One region of the Paenibacillus sp. FSL H7-0735 genome, then DNA from elsewhere that is predicted to be linked to it. Evidence: riboswitches for the same ligand, from Rfam matches in the RefSeq annotation. Region 1 holds a riboswitch; each other region holds the start of a gene.

Region 1 (4,995 bases):
CTCCATACTCTTACCATCACTACTTAGGGTCTACTGTTCTTTCCCATGTCGGGTGAGACGCTTACTACGCCCCTTCTATACTCTTACCTTCACTACTTAGAGTCTACTGTTCTTTCCCATGTCGGGTGAGACGCTTACTACGCCCCTTCTATACTCTTACCTTCACTACTTAGAGACTACTGTTCTTTCCCACGTCGGGTGAACTATATTTGATGCTGTGGTAGGGTAGGGACATTAAGTGGCGTTCTAGGTACAATATGCTTGTAAATGTTCAACATCCACCGGTTAGTAAAATACCAAAGGCTGGCTCATTCGTAGATTTCACTACTGATGAGCCAGCCTTTAGTTAGATATCCATTATATTAGGGAAATCCTCCCTAATATTCATCGATAATCGCTTTAAAATAAGGTTTTTAGGGAAATCCTCCCTAAAAATTCTTGCAAATACCCATTTATGGCTAAAAACACCCTATTATTAGGGAGGATTTCCCTAATCCACGTTCTAGGAGCCATAATTCCCTTCACTTTAGGGAGAATTTCCCTAATCCACGTTCTAGGAGCCATGCTCTCTATCACTTTAGGGAGAATTTCCCTAATTCACGTGCTAGAAGCCATAATCCCCTTCACTTTAGGGAGAATCCCCTAAAGTTCTACCCAGAAAGACGTCCCATAGCCAGCTCATGCTCCCTGGCTATGGGACGCCTTTTTCCACTTAAACGCTTCGCTTGTAAAGGTCTCCCTATAGATCAGCTAATCTGCTGACTGCCCTGCTGCTTCTCTAAGAAACGTTGAAGAATCGCATTGAATTGCTCCGGCTGGCATAGATTACTTGGATCTAATGCGTTCGGAATAATCGCCAACTGCGCATGTGGCAGCTGAGACACCATTTCCTTCATACAATTCACTCCAAATTCATTAAAGTCCCCTACAATACATAAAGCAGGACGTTTAAAAGCCTTTAAGCATCTGGTGTAATCAACATGGCTTGTAGCCAGTCTTTGCCGATATAGCTCCCGGGGACGTTTGTCCAGCAGCCCTCTTCTAATCTCATTGTAGGCCAGACTCCAGCGCTCTCGGTACATCATCCGAATCGAAGGCAACACCAGCTCGCTTGGGAGATAATACATTAGCAAACTGCAATATGCTGCCATAGTTTGTATTTTCCCTACAATTGTTGATCCGTGAGTCCTACAGAAGCTATCCGCGACCACAATGGCTTTCACACGCTCAGGATATTGTTTGGCAATATGCTGAACGACTAAGCCACCATAGGCGATTCCTACAAAAACTGCTTCACGAATACCTAGGTCATTCAACAGCATAATCAAATCCAGACATTGCGTCTCAATAATCTCATGTGGGGCCTCCAGCAGTTTACCAGACTTGCCATTCCCCCGTAAATCGCACAAAATCACTTTATATTTATCGGAAAAATACTCCAGCTGTGGTTTGAACATACTGTGTGTTAATCCATGTCCATGGATAAACACAACCGGAGTGCCAGTTCCATTGATTTCATAATAGAGCGAAGTTCCGTTCAGTTTAGCGATAGGCAAAGGTAACACCTCTTTCATAATAAATTCTACGTCTATATCTGCTTAAAAACGCAGCAAAAAACCACAGAGGGATTCTCTGTGGCTATTCATCACTAAACACGCCATTCATCCTCTCTCCATACGCTTACGAGGTTAGCTGTCGGATTCGGGCAGTGAGAGTTGCCCTACCTGCAGGGATGCATGTTATGCACCCGGAACAGGATTCACCCCATAACCAGTGCCGACTCTCACATCGGCTGCCAGTTGTTGGTTCCCCCGCTTTCCAGAAACGGAAATTAAGCGGATTGCTTATGTAATTGTAAATTTAAGATAATTGTCAGTTCTGAGATGAATCATACTCTTGTAAGGTTTGCTTGTAAAGGAGGGCTCTGGTCAAAATAATGTTGAAAGCAATGCTTTTCATTTCATATTGAGCATACTCTTCATTTTCTCTTTCTTTTGCTCTTGTTTACTCGTTTTATTTAAGAAAATGGCTCTGAACCAAGCCAAACGGAGGTTAAAACACCAGTACTTTCTATATAAAGGCCATCCTTTTCACTGGAGATATGAAAAAAGCTAAGCAGAATCAGAGGTATTCCCCTGTCCACTTAGCTTCCTCTTACAATACTATGGCTACAAAAGATCGGCGTTTTTCAATGCATGCTCCCAGCTTGGAAAAAAGAACAGCGCACTTCTCATAAGCTCAGGATCGCTCTGCTTTACTTGTTTTTTACTGATCGAGCTTCCGTCGCTTTGCAGCTTTTTGATCCGACTTAATACTTCATCAGCCTCCAAAGGAATTTCCATTGAAACACTCCTTTCTCAGTGACCTGTTTCCCTTCATTTTCTCCATAATATGTTTATTTATTCCGTACTCTTTATTTCCCCAGATTAAACCATCTGATAGATGGGTTGTTCAGCAATGAACCGGTTAGAAAGCATGGGATATTTGTCTGCTAAGATTTCAGCTAAATATTTCATCCCCGGCGCTTCACTCTCCGCATGACCTAACATGATGAGCGCTTTAGATCTGCCTTGGTGCCCTGCATCCCGCACATATTCCGGAGTCTCCCACTCTGGTCCCTCTCCAGCAATAATTAAATCAAGATTGTGATCATTAAAATGCGGAATAGCCATCGTCCCGCCTCCTCTGTAACCTACTAATATCCCTACGCGTTTGCAGGACAGAGACAGGTCACCGGCAGCGCGTACATAAGAGATCCCTAGCTTACTTTTAATATATTGAGCAGCTTCCAGTACAGTCATAGCAGGAATAGTGAGAATCGTAGCAGCTGCTTGCTGCTCTTCCACGTATGCGGACCAATCTAGTTCTCGCAGTAAACCCACCATAATTCCATCCGGCTTTTGCCGATGCCAATAATCATGATAACGAAAAATAGCAATTTGGGAATGTTCGATCAGACTTTTTTTCGCATGATAAACCGGATCACCTTCTAACCACTCGCTCGCCGCATGATGGCTATAAAATACACCTTCATGCGTGATCAGCAAATTGGCTCCTAACGCTATTGCTTGCTCCACAACATTTTGTGTGGCAGAGAAGGCCGTAATAATCCCTGTGACTTCAGTTTCCGGTTCCCCTGGGTTCAGAATATCGACAGTGCCTTCTACCTGTTCCACAGTTCCCATTAAATCTTCCAGAATCGCTCTAATCGTGAGGCTCACTATCATCATCCCTCGATTCGAAATCTAATAAATCTTTCTGCCTTTAAGATCCTCAATTCCGCTCTTGCGGTAAAAATACGTATTGATCCGATCTCTCCATTCCTGCGCATGCTCTGCTTGCTCTTCAAGACGTTGCTTCACTTGCATATACAATCCACTATCCACGCTGCCTTCAAGTGATTCCCATGTCGCTAGAAGCTGTGCAGCCTGCTCTGCCCCCTCGAAATGAGTATCGTAAATATGTTGTATAACCGTTTGCCCCGATTGCAGAACATGCGTGTATGGAACATGATGAAAGAACAGCAACAGCTCTTCTGGACAAGACGCTAGATTCTCATAGTTTGATGCATTAAGACCCATATACTGTCCACTATAACCCGTTCCCGATTTGACTGAACGATCCACACCAATGCCTTTATGATCCGCATAATGGTACGTTCCCCACTTGGCGTATTCATACCCATCCACATTCGGCCCATAATGATGATCCGGATTAACCATCCAACCCACACCTAATGGAGCTGTGTAAGATTCGTAAATCCTCCATGAGTCCATCAACATCCCGCGAATAGCAGCCACTAGACCTTCATCAGTGCCAAAGGTAAGCCGAATCCATTCCTCAGCTATTTCTTTTGCCGTCAGCTCCGGATTCCAAATTAATCTTCCATATCCATACAGATTAGCTTGAGCTAACCCATGCCCCGTCCAGTTCATGTCATCTCCAACATTAGTTACAGCAGCCACACCATTATACTTATTTCCCCACACCGATCCGTCCACAACATGTTTCACAAGCGTAGTTTGCCCTTTGGCATAAGTATTGAAATCAAGGACTTCTTTCCACTGTGGAACAAGATAACAGAGATGCCGCTGCTGCCCCGTATATTCTTGAGCAATCTGAAACTCCATCAGATGACTGGTATGTTCCAGTGCGCCAAACAGCGGAGATACCGGTTCTCTGACTTGAAAATCCATCGGTCCATTCTTGATTTGCAGCACTACATTATCATTAAATCGGCCATCCAATGGTTTGAAATGATCATATGCCGCTCTGGCCCGATCTGTCTTACGGTCACGCCAATCCTGCTTGCAGTTATATACGAAACAACGCCAAATCACGATTCCGCCAAACGGCTCCAGTGCTTCTCCCAGCATGTTGGCGCCATCTGCATGGTCACGCCCGTAAGTGAATGGTCCTGGTCGATTTTCTGAATCCGCTTTGACCACAAACCCGCCAAAATCAGGTATCGCCCGATAAACCTCACTAGCCTTATCTTTCCACCATTGCCGCACCGCTGAATCCAGTGGATCAGCTGTCTCCAATGCTCCGATCTGTATCGGGCTGGCGAAGTTAGCACTGAGGAATAGCTTAATTCCGTATACGCGGAATATTCCTGCAATTAACGCGATATCAGGCAAATATTGCTCCGTTATAAATAGAGATTCAAGCTCATGAACATTCACATTGTTAATCGAAATCGCGTTGATCCCCACAGAGGACATCAATCTGGCATAATCACGCAGCCGCTTTGTATCGTTAAGAAATTGATTGGACTCGTAAAAAAAGGACCGTCCAGCATAGCCACGTTCAATACTGCCATCAAAATTATCCCAGTGATTAATCATTCGCAGGCCGTTCACCGGACTCATAGACAAATTCAGAGCGTCTATTTCGCTTTCTGTTCCTATCAGCCGTAAAAGATGGAATACGCCATACAATATTCCAACAGGCGTTGAAGCACCGATAGCGATACATTTCTCAGCAGCGTTTGTA
Region 2 (4,995 bases), on a different contig from region 1:
TATCCTGAGATAAGTTGAAAAGAATAGCTACTCCCTGACTAATAGCAACCAATAAAGCACTAACTGCCGAACCTGCTAGTGTCAATCGCAAGGGGGTCAGGCCATTAAAAGAAAGCGAACCGATTCCGAATACGATAAAAGAGGCCACAGCGGCACCGATAAAGCAATACAACATTAGTGAAGTGAATGAGAGTGAGGGTGCAAAAGCAAATACTATTGCCAACGCTACTCCTGCTCCTGCATTCAAGCCTAACAGCCCTGAATCCGCAAGCGGGTTTCTTGTCATCCCCTGCATGATAGCCCCTGCTACTGCGAAGCAAGCACCGACTAAGGCGCCAGCAATAGCACGTGGAAATCGCAGTTCTCTGATCACCTGATGTTTTTGTAAATCTGGATTGAAATGAAATATAGCTTCCCATACTGTAGCTAACTTGATATCTGCCGCACCCACTGAGACCGAAAGTGCCAATCCGAAGGCAATAGCAGCAAGTCCAAAAATAAGAATACCAATGGCAGCTGCCGGTCGGGTATGTAGAGCTTTTTTGGGTTCATTTTTATTAAGATTTGCGAAATCTGAGGGTGAAACCATGGGTTGTCTCCTTATTCAATAGTTACAATGGTTTATATGATAACAACAATCATTCTCATTATCGCAAAAATATTTATGTTGTACAATTGCAGGAACGATTTTTCCGTACTATGGGATTGGTTTATAAAAAAATGGTGCAGATCTTTGTATCCCGAGATACTTGATCTGCACGCCCTCCCCCAACGAAATGATCAGTCTCATTCATGGTGAATTACGACTTTTATTTCACAAGACTTTTTAGCACATCGTCAATGATTTTGCTGCCAGCGTTCGCACCACTGTAAAGCCAGCTGCTTGTTGAGCTCATTTCATGCACATTTCCAGCTTTTACAGCTGGGATACCCTTCCAGATTGCACTATCTAGGATCTCCGAACCCTCAGTCTTATCACTATTTACAAGGAAAATATGATCTGCGGTCAGCTCAGAAAGCTTCTCTAGCGAGATCGGATTCCAAGTTGCTCTTGTTCCTACTGGGATCTCTGTTACTAAGTTAGGCAGCTTTACGCCAAGGTCTGTATATAATACAGCACCACTGCTGCGGGTTTCGTCTACAATATAGAAGTTTTTTTGCACCAACCATAGAATAGCCGCGGACTCTTGTCCAATAGCTCCTGCAAGCTGTTCTTTCGCAGCCGCTGCTTTAACATCATAATCTTTAATGGCTTTTTCTGCTTCAGAGGTTTTGTTCAAAATCTCACCAATCTTGAGCAAAGATTTGCGCCAATCTTGATTTAGTTCATCCCCAATTACATAAGTGGGTGCAATCTTATTCAACTGATCGTAAATCCCGTTCTGAACAGAAGACTCCGATGGGATGATAATAAGATCCGGAGCAAAGCTGGTTACAGCCTCTAACGGAAGATCGTAACTAATTGTAGGAACATCCTTCAATTCAGTGGTCAGATAATCCTGAACGCCATTTGTAACTGACCATTGAGCTACTGGAGTTACACCCAGAGTTACCAATGAGTCTTCCAAATATGAACCCAGGACGCGCTGTGGATTAGCCGGAATCGTTACTTCATGGCCCATTGCATCTGTTAATGTCTTAGGAGCAGCAGGTGCCTCTGTAGATTCTGCTGTAGGAGCTGTTGTAGGCGCTGTTCCTGCATTTGATGAGCTTTCAGCATTATTATTACCACAAGCGGAAAGTAATAGCGTCATCACTATTAGTCCGCTCATTGTCACTTTCATGCTTCCTGATCTTTTTCTGTTAAGCCAAAACATTAAAAACCCTCCTATATGTAACTGCTTTGATATTCAAAGGTGACCTTTACCTCTGCTTCACTTTTAAATGATATTGATTCTCATTCTCTGTGTCAACATATAAATTTCAAATTCTGTGGATTTGCAACAATTTCCTTCATATAAAATACAAAAGAGGTTATATTCCGAACGTTCCGGATATAACCTCATCTTTAATCTTCTACTTATTTATTTAAATGATAAGGGACAGTCGCTACTACAACGTCCTTTTGATTCATTAGATACGAGCGGATTAAAAAGCTGGTCTGATTATGAAGCACGGCTTGCCACCAATGTTTGGTAATAAACTGTGGAATCAGAATCGTGATGTGATCCGTCGCAGCTGTCTTCCACTCAACCGTATCGATAAACTTCACTAACGGACGAATGATACTACGATATCTGGAGCGAAGTACAATCAGGCGTACGCCTGGATTCCATTCCTCCCACCGTTGCTCCATCTTATGAATGTCTTCTTCATCAAAGCCTACATACACAGCAACAACATTATCTGTTAGAGACTTCGCATAGCTGATGGAATGTAATACGGCACGTGTAACCCCTGCAACAGGAACAACTACAGTACTTCCTTTAATTATAGGTTTATCAGTAGCCGGACATATACGCAGTTGATCCGCAGTGTTCAAATAGTGCTTATGAATACGGTGGAACACGAACATTACAGCAGGTAAGAAAATGAATGCCATCCATACGCTCGAGAATTTAGTAATGATAAATATAAGCGTAATCGTCAATGTAGTCAGCATACCGATGGTATTTACAACAAATCTTTTCACCCATCCAGCAGGTCTTGTTTTGATCCAATGCACCATCATCCCCAGTTGGGATAAGGTAAAAGGAATGAACACGCCTACCGCATAAAGTGGAATCAAACCTTCCGTATTCCCATGGAATGCAGCCACAAGTATGATAGACATAACTCCTAGAAAAATAATGCCGTTTGAGAAGCCCAGGCGGTCACCACGGACCATAAATGCGTGTGGCAGATATTTATCTTTTGCAAACATAAAGGCAAGCAGCGGAAACGCTGAATATGCTGTATTAGCTGCCAAGAACAAAATCACTGCTGTAATCCCTTGAATGAAAAAGTACAATCCGCCACGGCCAAAGGTCGATTCAGCGATCTGAGAGACAACCGTAGCCTTTTCATCTGGCACAATACCATACCAATACGCCAGCACAGTGATTCCGGTAAACATAAAGCCAAGGATAAGTCCCATGATCATTAGCGTCTTGGCTGCATTCTTCTCAGCCGGTGCTTTAAAGTTTGGGATCGCATTAGATACGGCCTCAACCCCCGTTAGGGCTGAACAACCAGAGCTAAACGCTTTTAATAGTAGAAACAAACTTACATTAGATACGGCGCTGCCTATTTCAGGAACATTCGCATGCGCGCCACCCATTGCATATTTAACGATACCGGAGATAATCAGAACAACAATCGAAACCACAAACAAATACACTGGAATTGCGATGAACGAAGCCGATTCAGTCACTCCGCGAAGATTAATGATTGTTAATAGAACGATAACAGATACAGCGATGAGAACAGTATGATTATGAAGACTTGGAAAAGCCGATGTGATCGCATCCGTCCCTGCCGAGGCACTAACCGCTACGGTAAGAATGTAATCCACCAATAATGAACCCCCAGCGAGCAGCCCTGTCGGAATACCAAGATTGCTCTTGGCTACGATATAAGCTCCGCCTCCTTGCGGATAAGCAAAAATCGTCTGCCGATAGGATAAAATCAGGATGGCCAGCAGGCCCAATACGGCTAATGCAATTGGCAGGGAATACCAGATGGCAGTAAACCCGGCAGCCACCAGTACAATCAGTATTTGTTCCGTTCCGTAGGCTACAGACGAGAGCGCATCAGAAGACAGGACAGCCAGTGCTTTAACCTTGGATAACTTTTCATGATCGAGTTCATTCGACTTCATCGGACGTCCGATCAATAGTCGTTTTACCTTGCTTACCATGGTGGATACAGTTCCTTTCTTTGGGAGCTGAAACGGAATTTCCGTGCGCTGTTTTCATCGGTGGATTTCATAAATGCAGACACAAAAATAAGCATACGGAAATGATCCGCATGCTTATGCATGGTCATTTTCCCACCTTGCTTACGAGGTTAGCTGGCGGATTCGGGCTGTGGTTATAGCCCTACGGTACAGGTCTGTTCGACCCGGTTCCGATTCACCCCATTGGCATGAATGCCAAGTTTGGTTCCCCCGTTTTTCCTAAGAAAATTCAGCGCATATTCAACTTCTCACAAGGTCTAATATTAGTCTACAAAGTGCCTACAGTAAAGCGTTGAAAAAAATGAAAAAAGAATGAAAAAACATCCAATAAGCTCAAATATAGCGTCTTATTGGATGCTCTCTTTCATTATCTTCAATTATCCCTCTAGCCCGTGATTTTAATACCTTTTCAGCTTTTTTGTAACTTCCAAAGCGAAAACTAAAATCCTAAGCTCTCCTCTGCATCTACTTCAATCATTTCTTCTTCCTTACGTCCATACCAAAGAAGGAGACTAATTAGAGCAAAAGCGATTAAAGCTAACAAAGGAATCGTAATAAATCCGAAGTAGTTCAAGTAATCTTTATTACAAGGAACACCAATTGTACAAGGTAGAACTTTACTTAACGCTGGAATCTTCTGTTCCGCATAATGATAGATTGAGATACTGCCACCAATCAAACTTAATGGAAGCACATAAGGAATGATGCGCTTATCTCCACGGAAAGTGGCAATTCCCAACAAAAATAACTGCGGATACATAAAAATCCGCTGAAACCAGCAAAGCTTACAAGGTTCATATTTCAAGACTTCACTTAAATACAAGCTACCAGCTACAGCAACCAAAGAGACAAACCAGGCCAGATAGAGGCAGTTACGCTTGCAAAAAGATAGGAATTTTGTCACTTTGCCTCCACTGCTTTTGCGGCGGTGTTAATTTCAGATGTAATCGCTTCAATATCGAAAGGTTCAGCCGTTTTCACTCCATTAATGTAGAGCGAAGGCGTATTTGTCACGCCTGCGTCAGTTGCCAACTGAATGTCTTTCTTCAGCTCATCTGCATAAGTTTTCTCTTGGATGTCTTTACGCAAAAGATCGTAATCGATCGCTAATTTCTCTT
Region 3 (4,995 bases), on a different contig from region 1:
TGCCGCCGGCGGTGCTTCCATTCTGCAGGAGTGGCTGGGCATTAAGGTGCTTGTGCCACAACGCGGCCTTAAGAAGCAGATGGTTGGCATGGCCTGTCAAAATGCAAGAGTGGCTATCGACGAGAAATTCCGGCTGATTGAACGGGATGAAGAGCGTACCTCTGGAGCAGCGATCAGCTTAGGTGAGAGCTTGGGTCTTGAACGCTTGAGCCGCATTGAGGCGTTCGATAACTCGAACATTCAGGGAACTAACCCGGTCTCAGCGATGGTTGTCTTCATTGATGGCAAGCCTGCACGAAAAGAGTATCGTAAATATAAGGTTCGTACGGTAGTGGGTGCGGATGATTATGGAACGATGCGCGAGGTCATTCGGCGGCGATATGAACGGGTATTGAAGGAGAATCTTCCGATACCGGATCTTATCGTGGTCGATGGCGGGAAAGGGCAAATCTCCTCTGCTATTGATATTCTGGAGAATGAGCTGGGATTATTCATTCCGGTCTGCGGCCTTGTTAAGGATGATAAGCATAAGACGGCTCAGCTTTTGGTTGGAGATCCGCCAGAACCTGTCGCGCTAGCCCGGGACAGTCAGGAATTTTACCTTTTGCAACGGATTCAGGATGAGGTCCATAGGTTCGCGATCACCTTCCACCGTGAACAGCGCGGGAAGTCCATGGTTACCTCCAAGCTGGACTCTATACCTGGTATAGGTGAGAAGCGCCGTAAAGCGCTGCTTAAGCATTTCGGATCGCTTAAGAAAATTAAAGAAGCCTCCGTGGATGATTTCCGTACACTTTCTATTGGAGAAAAGCTGGCAAGACAAATTCTTGATGCGCTCAAGGACGAAGAGCCAACCTCATAGCAATGGTGACAAAAGAAAAAGGGTATCACAGCAGCGACTAAAGCTGCTATGATGCCCTTTTTTAAATTTGGTTATAGGATGTACACTATTTTATTTTCTTAAATCAAAGAAGAAGGCTCCACCGGCTTAGTCTTCTGTGGTGGATTAAATCGATAGACGATGTAAGCGACTATGAATGGCATAATAATCGCGAAGATACCCGCGCCTACATTTACGCTCTCCTTCATAAAGATCAGCGTAGCGCCCATCAGGATGCTGTCAAACACGACGTGGCTGAACATGACAGCAATAAATCCGTAACGAAGGAAAATATAACTGAACAGCAGCCCGATTACGGTCAGCTCAATCGGACGGGAGCTGATGGGATAGATCGGATATAACGTATGGCCAAACGCCCAAACCAGCGTGGTGATCAAGCAAGCGACGAAAGTGTTCCGGAACACCTTTTTCAGCATAGGGATTCCGAAAAAGCGATAAATGGCTTCCTCAGATAAACCAGCGAGCCATGCGACGATAGGCAGAAGCCAAGCATATCTCATGTTATAAGGAGACTGGGTGGCGTCTGTAGTAGACCAATTGTGCAAGGTAAACGATAATATGATGAACATAACCGTCTGCACCCCTAGCAGAACGAAAGCCCACATGTATCCAGCCCGGATACTATCCAACACATATTGTCCATAGCCGGGCTCTTTGGCGCGGGGCCAAGGGTTCATGCCTCCCTCTTTTCGCCATAGGCCATTGCCGCCCACTAAAGAGAAGTAGAGCAAGGAGGACATCAGCAGGCTGTATAAAGCATAAATGATAAACATAATGACAGAGGTAATCTGTGCTTCTAGCCCTTCGCCTGTTGATTCAGGCAGCATATTATAGGTGCTGATCATCATGATTACAAAATAGGCTGAGCTTAGGAATACCCCACGTTTAAAGGAAGTATGCTCTCTTCTAAGAATACTGTAGACGAGTGCCAGAATTCCTAAAATCAGTGTGGGTATACCGTAACCGAATAATGTCAGCTTTTCCGCTAAAGAGGTCTGTCCTTGTACGTAGGAGGTATGCCAAGCCGGTGCAGAGAATCCGGCATTAAAGCTGGAGACCTGCTCTCCACTGAAATCAAAATAATAGTGCAATAAGGATTCGCCGACCTGAACAGTGCTATCCGTATACACCAGCCCATGGTTTCCTGTATTCGATTCAATTTGTAGCTTGGCAGGATTTACTTCCCATTCCTGAAGCCAAGGACGAGCAAGATTCTCCTTCTGCGCTAGAGTGAGGTCAGCTCCCTTGTCCTCTTTTGCACCAACGGAAGCAATGCCAGACCCCTCTTCGGAGGCAACTTTTGCAGCCTTTGAGAAAGCGACAATCTCGCCGGTATACATATTGAGGTCAACGATGATTTGCGGCTCTTGATCCGCTGACGGAGTAAGCGTTGCACGAAAGACATCAAAAGGATATTTTTGATCCAATTTTTTCTTGGTATAGTCCTCCACAAGCTTCTCGCGAGACATATAACCATAAAAGGAAGAGTCCGTCTCGTAAAGTACATTCCATTGATCGTTTGGTGCTTCGGTGTAATTGAGCTTTTGTTCTGCGAATAATACGGCTTGGTCACGGGCTTCTGCCTTGCTAATGACGGTGGTATCTTCACCTGTAGGGCTACTAAGCAGTGAAGGGGAAATCTGAAACATAATAAATAGAATAAGACCGATAATGCCCGAGATGATGAGCCTCTTGGAGAGGGCACGTTGCTGTAAGGGCTGGCCGACGGGATTCATGTAACGCCTCCTTGTTATGTACTGACAATGTTATGTTCCATTATAGTATTAGTGCCTGGTTGGTTACAAAAAACATTATATGTTCTTTTTATGGGTAATAGAGATAGTATAGAATAGTCATGTGAATTTATACCATGAATTTTATCGTGTTCATTTCTGCACGAATGATGAGAATCGGTGTAATTGCAGGGAAAACACGGAAAAGTGATGAGAAAAGGCACTCCTTTTGATGCAGTCTCTTTAAACCGCATTTTTTCATGCGAATGAGCATTAATTGTGTCTTTGTGAATTCACTAAATAACGTATATAATTTGTATGCAATTGTATAGTAGCCGAATTTCTGGTGAAAACGGGGGAACCATAAGAAGTGATGAAAAGTGGAGTGTACACGATAAATGGCACTTTCATCAGGGGTGAATTTCGTTCTGGGAACGAATAGGGCAGCCTGCACAGTCCGAATCCGACAGCTAACCTCGTAGGCTAATTTACTGCAGGAACCAAGTCAGCATTGGTTTTCCAGTGCTTTTTTTGTTGGAATTTTTGATAAGAAGGTGAGCAAAGTGGCTTCACAGTTTCGCAGGAGTTCTGAATTTAAGTTTCTGAAGCTCTCGCCGCCGCAGATACTGGTGCTTGGTTTTGCATCGATTATTCTGATAGGGGCCTTGCTGCTTATGCTGCCCATCTCAAGCACAAGCGGGAATTCCGTGGAATTTATTGATGCATTATTTACTTCAACTTCGGCAACCTGTGTAACAGGGCTTGTTGTGCTGGATACCGGAACTTCGTTCACGATTTTTGGGAAAACCGTAATTATGATCCTGATCCAGATCGGCGGCTTAGGTTTTATGACCATGGCCACTCTATTTTCACTGGTGTTAAAGCGTAAAATATCTTTGCGGGACAGGCTAATCCTACAGGAAGCCATGAATCAAGGCTCTATGGAAGGAATTGTGCGGCTGATCCGAAGAGTCCTCATATATTCTCTTGTCATAGAAGGCTGTGCCGCTTTGCTGCTGTCTATTCGCTGGGCTTTTGATATGCCACTGGGAAAAGCGATTTATTATGGCATATTTCATGCGGTGTCTATGTTTAATAATGCGGGGTTCGATATTTTTGGGGATTTTCGCAGTTTAACTGATTATGTATATGATCCACTTGTGAATATTATTGTGATGTTTCTGATTGTCTCCGGCGGGATTGGTTTTATTGTAATGTCAGATCTGGTGGAGTTTCGGGTAACCCGCAGGCTGTCTCTACATAGTAAAGTTGTCCTGTCCACCAGCACAGGGCTGATTCTGATCGGAGCTCTGGTTATTTTTATATTCGAGTTTACTAACACTCGTACCCTAGGTTCACTGAATTTTGGCGGTAAAATATTATCAGCCTTCTTTCAATCCGTGTCTCCCCGTACGGCTGGCGCGAACACAGTTGATATTGCTGGACTTCGGCAGGCTACACAATTTTTTATAGTGATTCTTATGTTTATTGGTGCTTCTCCAGGCTCAACGGGCGGCGGGATCAAGACAACAACCTTTACGATGATGATTGGTGCTGTTATTGCTATGCTGCGTGGACGGGAAGATGTTGTGTTGTTCCGTTATCGGCTGGCTCAGGAGCGCATCTACAAGGCATTAACGATCACACTGCTGGCTTTGTTGTTAATCGCCTCTGTGTCGATGATACTCTCCACAACTGAAGACAGTAATTTCTTGGCAATCTTGTTTGAGACGACCTCCGCCTTTGCTACGGTAGGACTGACTATGGGGCTAACTCCGGAACTGTCAGCGATCGGTAAGATTCTACTCTGTCTGACGATGTTTGCAGGTCGGCTAGGTCCACTAACCTTGGCGTATGCACTCGGTCCCAAACAGGGTAAACCACTGTATAAGTATCCTGAAGGTAAAATAATTATTGGATAGGAGTTAATTAGAAATGAAAGCACAGCAATTTGTAGTAATCGGCTTAGGTCGCTTCGGTTCAAGCCTGGCGCTTGAGCTGATGGAAATGGGCTACGAGGTGCTCGGCATTGACCACCATGAAGAACGCGTGGAGGAAATGAGCGATCAACTGACGCATACGGTAGTAGCAGATGCTACAGATGAGGGAATTATGCGCTCGCTTGGTGTACGGAACTTTGATTGTGGGATTGTTGCGATTGGTGACAATATGGAGAGAAGCATTCTGGCGGCCATTTTGTTAAAGGAGATTGGAGTCAAGCAAGTGGTGGCTAAGGCAATCTCCATCCTTCATGGCCGCGCACTGTCGCGGCTGGGGGTTGATCGGGTTATTTTTCCGGAGCGGGATATGGGGATTCGTGTGGCACACCAGCTGGTGACGCCCAATTTGCTGGATTATATT
Region 4 (4,995 bases), on a different contig from region 1:
CCTTGATGAGGTGATCTATCGATTAGAAAATCAGCATCACCACTATGGGAATAGATTACATAGCTCGCACCAAGTCTTTTATAGACCAATCTAGGATTTATAGAACTTGTAATCACAAAAATTGGCTGTGTCGTCCAGGTACGGCACATCTGAATATAGCGGCAGCAAAGCGGAAAGCTGCTCTCAAACAGATATACCCTGCCTACCGGGAACGATGGGCGAAACCAAGTGCTCTGATGGCGGGTATCCACTAGAATAACCTGCTCGATTCCGAGCTCCTCTAGTAAAGCTTTCTCAGCCAGATTGTTGGTTAATCCCGCCATCTTAATACCCCTGAACTTCAGAAGTTTAATGAAATGTTCTCCCGCCTTTGTAGGCGCACATACAAGCACATATTCATTCTGATCCGTCATCTCTTTTTTCTCCTCCTGCTCATTTACAACAAGGAGGCAACGAAAATCTCCGAAAGGATGTTGACCTATCGTCATTTTCGGGCACAACCTAAAGCTCGGTTGTGTCACGTCATTAGACGCTGCCTTACAAATACCGCTAATGATGAATTTAGCGACCTCTTGGGGGAGGCCTCCATAAATGCTTTGCTTCTAAGAGCACAGCAAAAAGCCACAAAGGATCTCCTCTGTGGCTCGCTAGCGGTCACATTGCACTCATCCTCTCTCCATACGCTTACGAGGTTAGCTGTCGGATTCGGGCGGTGAGAGTCGCCCTACCTGTATAGATGCGAGCTCACTCGCACCCTCTACAGGATTCACCCCATAATCAGCTTCCGACTCTCACATCGGCTGCCGATTGTTGGTTCCCCCGCTTTCCTTATCGGAAATTAAGCGGATCAAATATTCGATTGTCGTTGAAACAGGAGTAATCATACTCTTATGCACGAAGACTTGTAAAACCTGAATGATGCCAAAATAATGCAAATTAAAAACTATTTTCCCATTAGATAGCGCTTACTTGATATCTAATCTCTCTATATCTCTTGTTTACTCGAGTTTCGAGCGTTTAATCGCTATCTATAACCCATGTGATTTTATTCACCTTTTTAGGGTGAAAATACTGCAAATTCCCTTTATAGGTAGAAACGCAAGAAGCTGAGGTTGAGCGAGAAAGAGGCGCGATAACACGCCATAAATACCTATTTACCTCGTTTTTCAGTCGTAGTCGGCAGGATATGGTTAAAATCGCTCTAAAAGAACATTTTCCGTTTTTTACAGAAAATCTTGAAAAGAGTATGATTCGGGTTGAATCTAATTCATGAAAAACAATCAACGCTGAGTTCCTGCATTCGCAGGGAACGGGGGAACCATCAGGCCACCTGGCCTACTTGGGGTGAATCCAAAGGAGACTGCGTAAGTCTCAATAGGTAGGGCGACTCTCACCGTCCGAATCCGACAGCTAACCTCGTAAGCGTAAAGAGAGAGACCCTTGATCCGCCACGCTTTGGCCCAGGTATATCTGCCTGTAATCCAAAACCGCAGCAGAGGTCCTCCTCTTGCTGCGGTTTTTGCGTTACCTGAGCCTATTAGGTGATAGCACGCTGGATGGGGTGAATGTTTTGAAGCACTATTATTTAGGGATACATCAAGGGCTGCTTGAGCCGATAAGTCTAAATTACGTTTGTTTCGGGGCCTTATGGTTCGAAGAAAATAATCACAAGTACATTGTAGGTTATGCATTTGGCCAGAACCAGATCCAAGCCCTTCGCCAATTCAGTACACCTTCTTCTTGTAAAGACTGTTTAGACTCTAAGATTGTATATGAAATATATAAAAAAATTCGAGAACAACAACAGCAGCAGGATTGGTCATCGCATCAAAAACTCCCGTGGTTTACAGCCTTCAAGGAGCCTTGGAAAGATGTAAGCGCCGGTTGGTATGTCTTGAGATCCCGCAGCACCTTTCCCTTACATCTATCTGTTATACGGAAAGAGAAGTTCCGACTATGGCTAGAGCATACCGCAGTCTGTGAGAATAAAATGGAAATGCTCGCTTGTGTAGAAAAGGCTAGTGTCACTCATCATGTAGACTTAAAGCTTTTGGAAATCTAAGGAGGAACCCTACTATGGACCAGCGCAGACTATCCCGCATTGAAGTATTTGTATTGGATGAACCCGAGCCTATTCACTATGGAATGGAAGGGGCTGAAGGCTGCCGTTATGGTATTCTGAAGCTCACCTGTAAGGGAGGTTGCAGTTGGGGGGCTTGTCTAATCTCTGCCAACACCAAAAATTTCGATCTCATTAAATGGAGTTCTTTTTTACGGGCTATCTGTCATTGCCGTCTTGAGGAAGCGCTGGATAAGGTCCGCCGCGAAGGTTCAGATTGGGAGCAGGTTAAGCTTGAGCTAGTTCAGGGTGCTTTGCAGGATTTAAAGGCCAAGCTCCAGGGTAAATCCTTGGCTGGGCATATTCAGCAAGGGCGTCTGTACAGTGTTGCAGCTGGGGGGAGCAATTCCAGAAGTGAACGGCTCTACTACAAACCTTCCAAAGCTTTATCCACTGCCTCCCAGCAGAAACACAGTTGCCCGGAACCAGACACCGCCGATCTTATCAATAAATCCATCTCTTACTTTTCTATATTATAGATTCAAGCAAATCTCTCATTCTGAAAGGATCGTGTTCACCATGCCTGACCCCTTACCTCCCGTGTCCACCTACAGTGCTAAATTTGCAGAGTGTGTTCAAAAGTATACTAATGAAGTCTACGTACTCAGTTCCATGTTATTAGAACAATCTAATGAGGCAGACAAGGTTACTATCCGCACCTTCACAGAGCTTCATAAAATATATCGTCAGGATAACTTCGACCCTCAGTTATTCTCTATCCACGCTTACCGCACTTGTATTCGCCAGTGTGCTGATTCTTTTGCCCGGCGCTCTCTTCTATCGGCTAAGGGAATACCTTGGGAGGAACAGCTTGTGAAGGTATTGTGGTACGGCTTAAAGCTGCCTCTTTCTCAAATAAGCGTTATTCTGCAAAAAAGTGTTCCTGCACTGAAAGCACAGCTTAGAGCTGTACGGGAGCAGATGACCGCCCAAGCGGATATACTAACGAGCGCAAATCTTTCTATAATTTAGTCACTGACTAGAATTCAGACGATCTTTAAGCGCATGAAGCATCTAACGGACTCAGGAGCCTTTAATTGAAGCTTTTCCTCAAATTTGGCCGGCGTTCGGACTCCAGTAGAAATCCCGAGCGATGAGCGTCTCGGATCGTCTTCAAGCAGGCCCTAATCATCTTCCACCAAGGCAAGGCTTACGGACCCAGATATCGTTATTTGCACGTTTATCGCCTTTTGAGCATAGTATCGGACTCCAGTGCAACTATTTGGTTAAAAGAGCTACTAATTCACTGTTTTTCATGCCAATAGCGACTATTGTGTCCGATATCTTGCCAAATCTCGATGATTGTTGCATTTAAGTGTTGCTGGGTCCGTTAGCTATATCAGCTCGTATACAAAGAGATTGCCAACTCAAAAACGGGGATATCCCAGCAACCATAAATGGCTGTTAGGATCCCCCCGAAAATTCAGTACCTACTATTGTGCCTTACTCTTACGCGCCTTACTGTACATCCACAATCCTGCCAACATCCCCACTATAGCAACACCGGTCAATACGCCTTGAACGAAATCCATAAAAGTGGAGCCATCCGGAAGCATTCTACTAACCGAAGCCAGTGATACCGAACTCATTAAAAGCATAATGGTATATTGTTCGCTTGTAGACATCATTAGCACTCCCTAAAAGTTATATGAGGCCTTCTTAGATCTTGTATGCTTTCATTGCTTTTCTGATTTCTTTAATACTTGGGCGTTTGCCGTACATCAGTACGCCGGTACGATAGATCTTGGCTGCCAGCCATCCGAAGATGAAGGTAGTCACAAGCAGGATCAGCAGCGATACAATGACTTGCCAGATCGCCACCTCACCGACACCAATTCGGAGCAGCATCGTCAATGGTGAAGTGAAAGGTACATAACTCGCTATCTTAACCACTAGAGTATCTGCATTGGAGATACTGAACAGTGGAACATAGAACGCTACGAAGCCTAACATCATGATTGGCATTACCGCCTGACCGAGATCCTCCGTACGGCTGACAATCGAACCTACAGCCGCATACATCAAGGCATAGAGGAAGTAACCTAATACGTACAAGACAAATCCATAGAGCAGCAAGTTAATATTGAGCTGGCCTAAATCGAGATCAAAATCAGCCAATACAGTCGCATTATGCGGGAGCGTCAAATTGACGACGATCGCTGCGACAAAGATCCCAATTTGCAATATTCCTACTAGGAAAACACCGATAACTTTACCGAACATTTGCGCTAAAGGTGAGGCACTTGTAATGAGAATCTCCATAATCCGCGAGCTTTTCTCAGAGGTTATCTCAGCGGCAATCATGTTGCCTGTCATCATAATGGACATAAAGAACAACATAAGCATGGCATATACGATAATGTAGTTAATGGCCGGAGTGTCCTCCTGAGAGCTTTCACTGCCACCGCCTGCCTTAAGCTGTTGTGTAGTAATCTGCACTGGTGTTGACATTGCAGCAATCTGTTCAGAGGTCAGCTTGTCGCCAACGATGAATTGTGTGTTTGCTTGCTGAAGTGCATTTTGAAGATAAACTTGAACATCTCCGTTTAGTTCTCCATCATTACTGTGATAAGTAACGGGTGGAAGCCCTTCACCAGTAGGTTCTGCAAAAGTAACATAACCTTCTACTGTCTCTTCATCTAATGCTTTCTTTAACTCGGCATCATCCGCAGAAGCATATTGTACTATCTTAGCCTGTGGCATGCCCTCTGGCGCAGTATAAGCCTTCAACAATTCTGCAACCTGATTTCCCTCTTCAGCAATCACAGCAATTTGAGTAACTTCACTTTTGGCCGAATCACCCTTAAACTGATCGATGATATAGGGAAGATTCATCCCTATGCTGAGCAATAATACTAGAATCAAAGTAGTAATCA

The links. Region 1 has a riboswitch for cyclic di-AMP ahead of NSS82_RS30100 (alpha/beta fold hydrolase). Riboswitches for the same ligand answer to the same signal wherever they lie in the genome.
Region 2: linked by a shared signal. The riboswitch ahead of NSS82_RS18035 (APC family permease) and the one ahead of NSS82_RS30100 (alpha/beta fold hydrolase) in region 1 are both predicted to bind cyclic di-AMP.
Region 3: linked by a shared signal. The riboswitch ahead of NSS82_RS27360 (TrkH family potassium uptake protein) and the one ahead of NSS82_RS30100 (alpha/beta fold hydrolase) in region 1 are both predicted to bind cyclic di-AMP.
Region 4: linked by a shared signal. The riboswitch ahead of NSS82_RS02940 (hypothetical protein) and the one ahead of NSS82_RS30100 (alpha/beta fold hydrolase) in region 1 are both predicted to bind cyclic di-AMP.

The regions. Positions count from the first base shown of each region.
Region 1 is NZ_JBBOZH010000002.1:571,972-576,966, forward strand. It holds gene NSS82_RS30100 (alpha/beta fold hydrolase) at 747-1,574, opposite strand; cyclic di-AMP (ydaO/yuaA leader) riboswitch at 1,662-1,848, opposite strand; gene NSS82_RS30105 (hypothetical protein) at 2,169-2,342, opposite strand; gene NSS82_RS30110 (Nif3-like dinuclear metal center hexameric protein) at 2,427-3,221, opposite strand; gene NSS82_RS30115 (alpha-glucuronidase family glycosyl hydrolase) at 3,246-4,995, opposite strand, start outside.
Region 2 is NZ_JBBOZH010000001.1:3,980,007-3,985,001, forward strand. It holds gene NSS82_RS18025 (FecCD family ABC transporter permease) at 1-589, opposite strand, end outside; gene NSS82_RS18030 (iron-hydroxamate ABC transporter substrate-binding protein) at 810-1,817, opposite strand; gene NSS82_RS18035 (APC family permease) at 2,021-3,838, opposite strand; cyclic di-AMP (ydaO/yuaA leader) riboswitch at 3,963-4,122, opposite strand; gene NSS82_RS18040 (disulfide oxidoreductase) at 4,317-4,781, opposite strand; gene NSS82_RS18045 (DsbA family protein) at 4,778-4,995, opposite strand, start outside.
Region 3 is NZ_JBBOZH010000001.1:6,054,273-6,059,267, reverse strand. It holds gene uvrC (excinuclease ABC subunit UvrC) at 1-862, shown strand, start outside; gene NSS82_RS27365 (CPBP family intramembrane glutamic endopeptidase) at 961-2,637, opposite strand; cyclic di-AMP (ydaO/yuaA leader) riboswitch at 2,958-3,135, shown strand; gene NSS82_RS27360 (TrkH family potassium uptake protein) at 3,198-4,556, shown strand; gene NSS82_RS27355 (potassium channel family protein) at 4,570-4,995, shown strand, end outside.
Region 4 is NZ_JBBOZH010000001.1:649,726-654,720, reverse strand. It holds gene NSS82_RS02945 (hypothetical protein) at 1-413, opposite strand, end outside; cyclic di-AMP (ydaO/yuaA leader) riboswitch at 666-855, opposite strand; cyclic di-AMP (ydaO/yuaA leader) riboswitch at 1,275-1,439, shown strand; gene NSS82_RS02940 (hypothetical protein) at 1,508-2,062, shown strand; gene NSS82_RS02935 (hypothetical protein) at 2,077-2,598, shown strand; gene NSS82_RS02930 (hypothetical protein) at 2,639-3,091, shown strand; gene NSS82_RS02925 (hypothetical protein) at 3,553-3,747, opposite strand; gene NSS82_RS02920 (ABC transporter permease) at 3,779-4,995, opposite strand, start outside.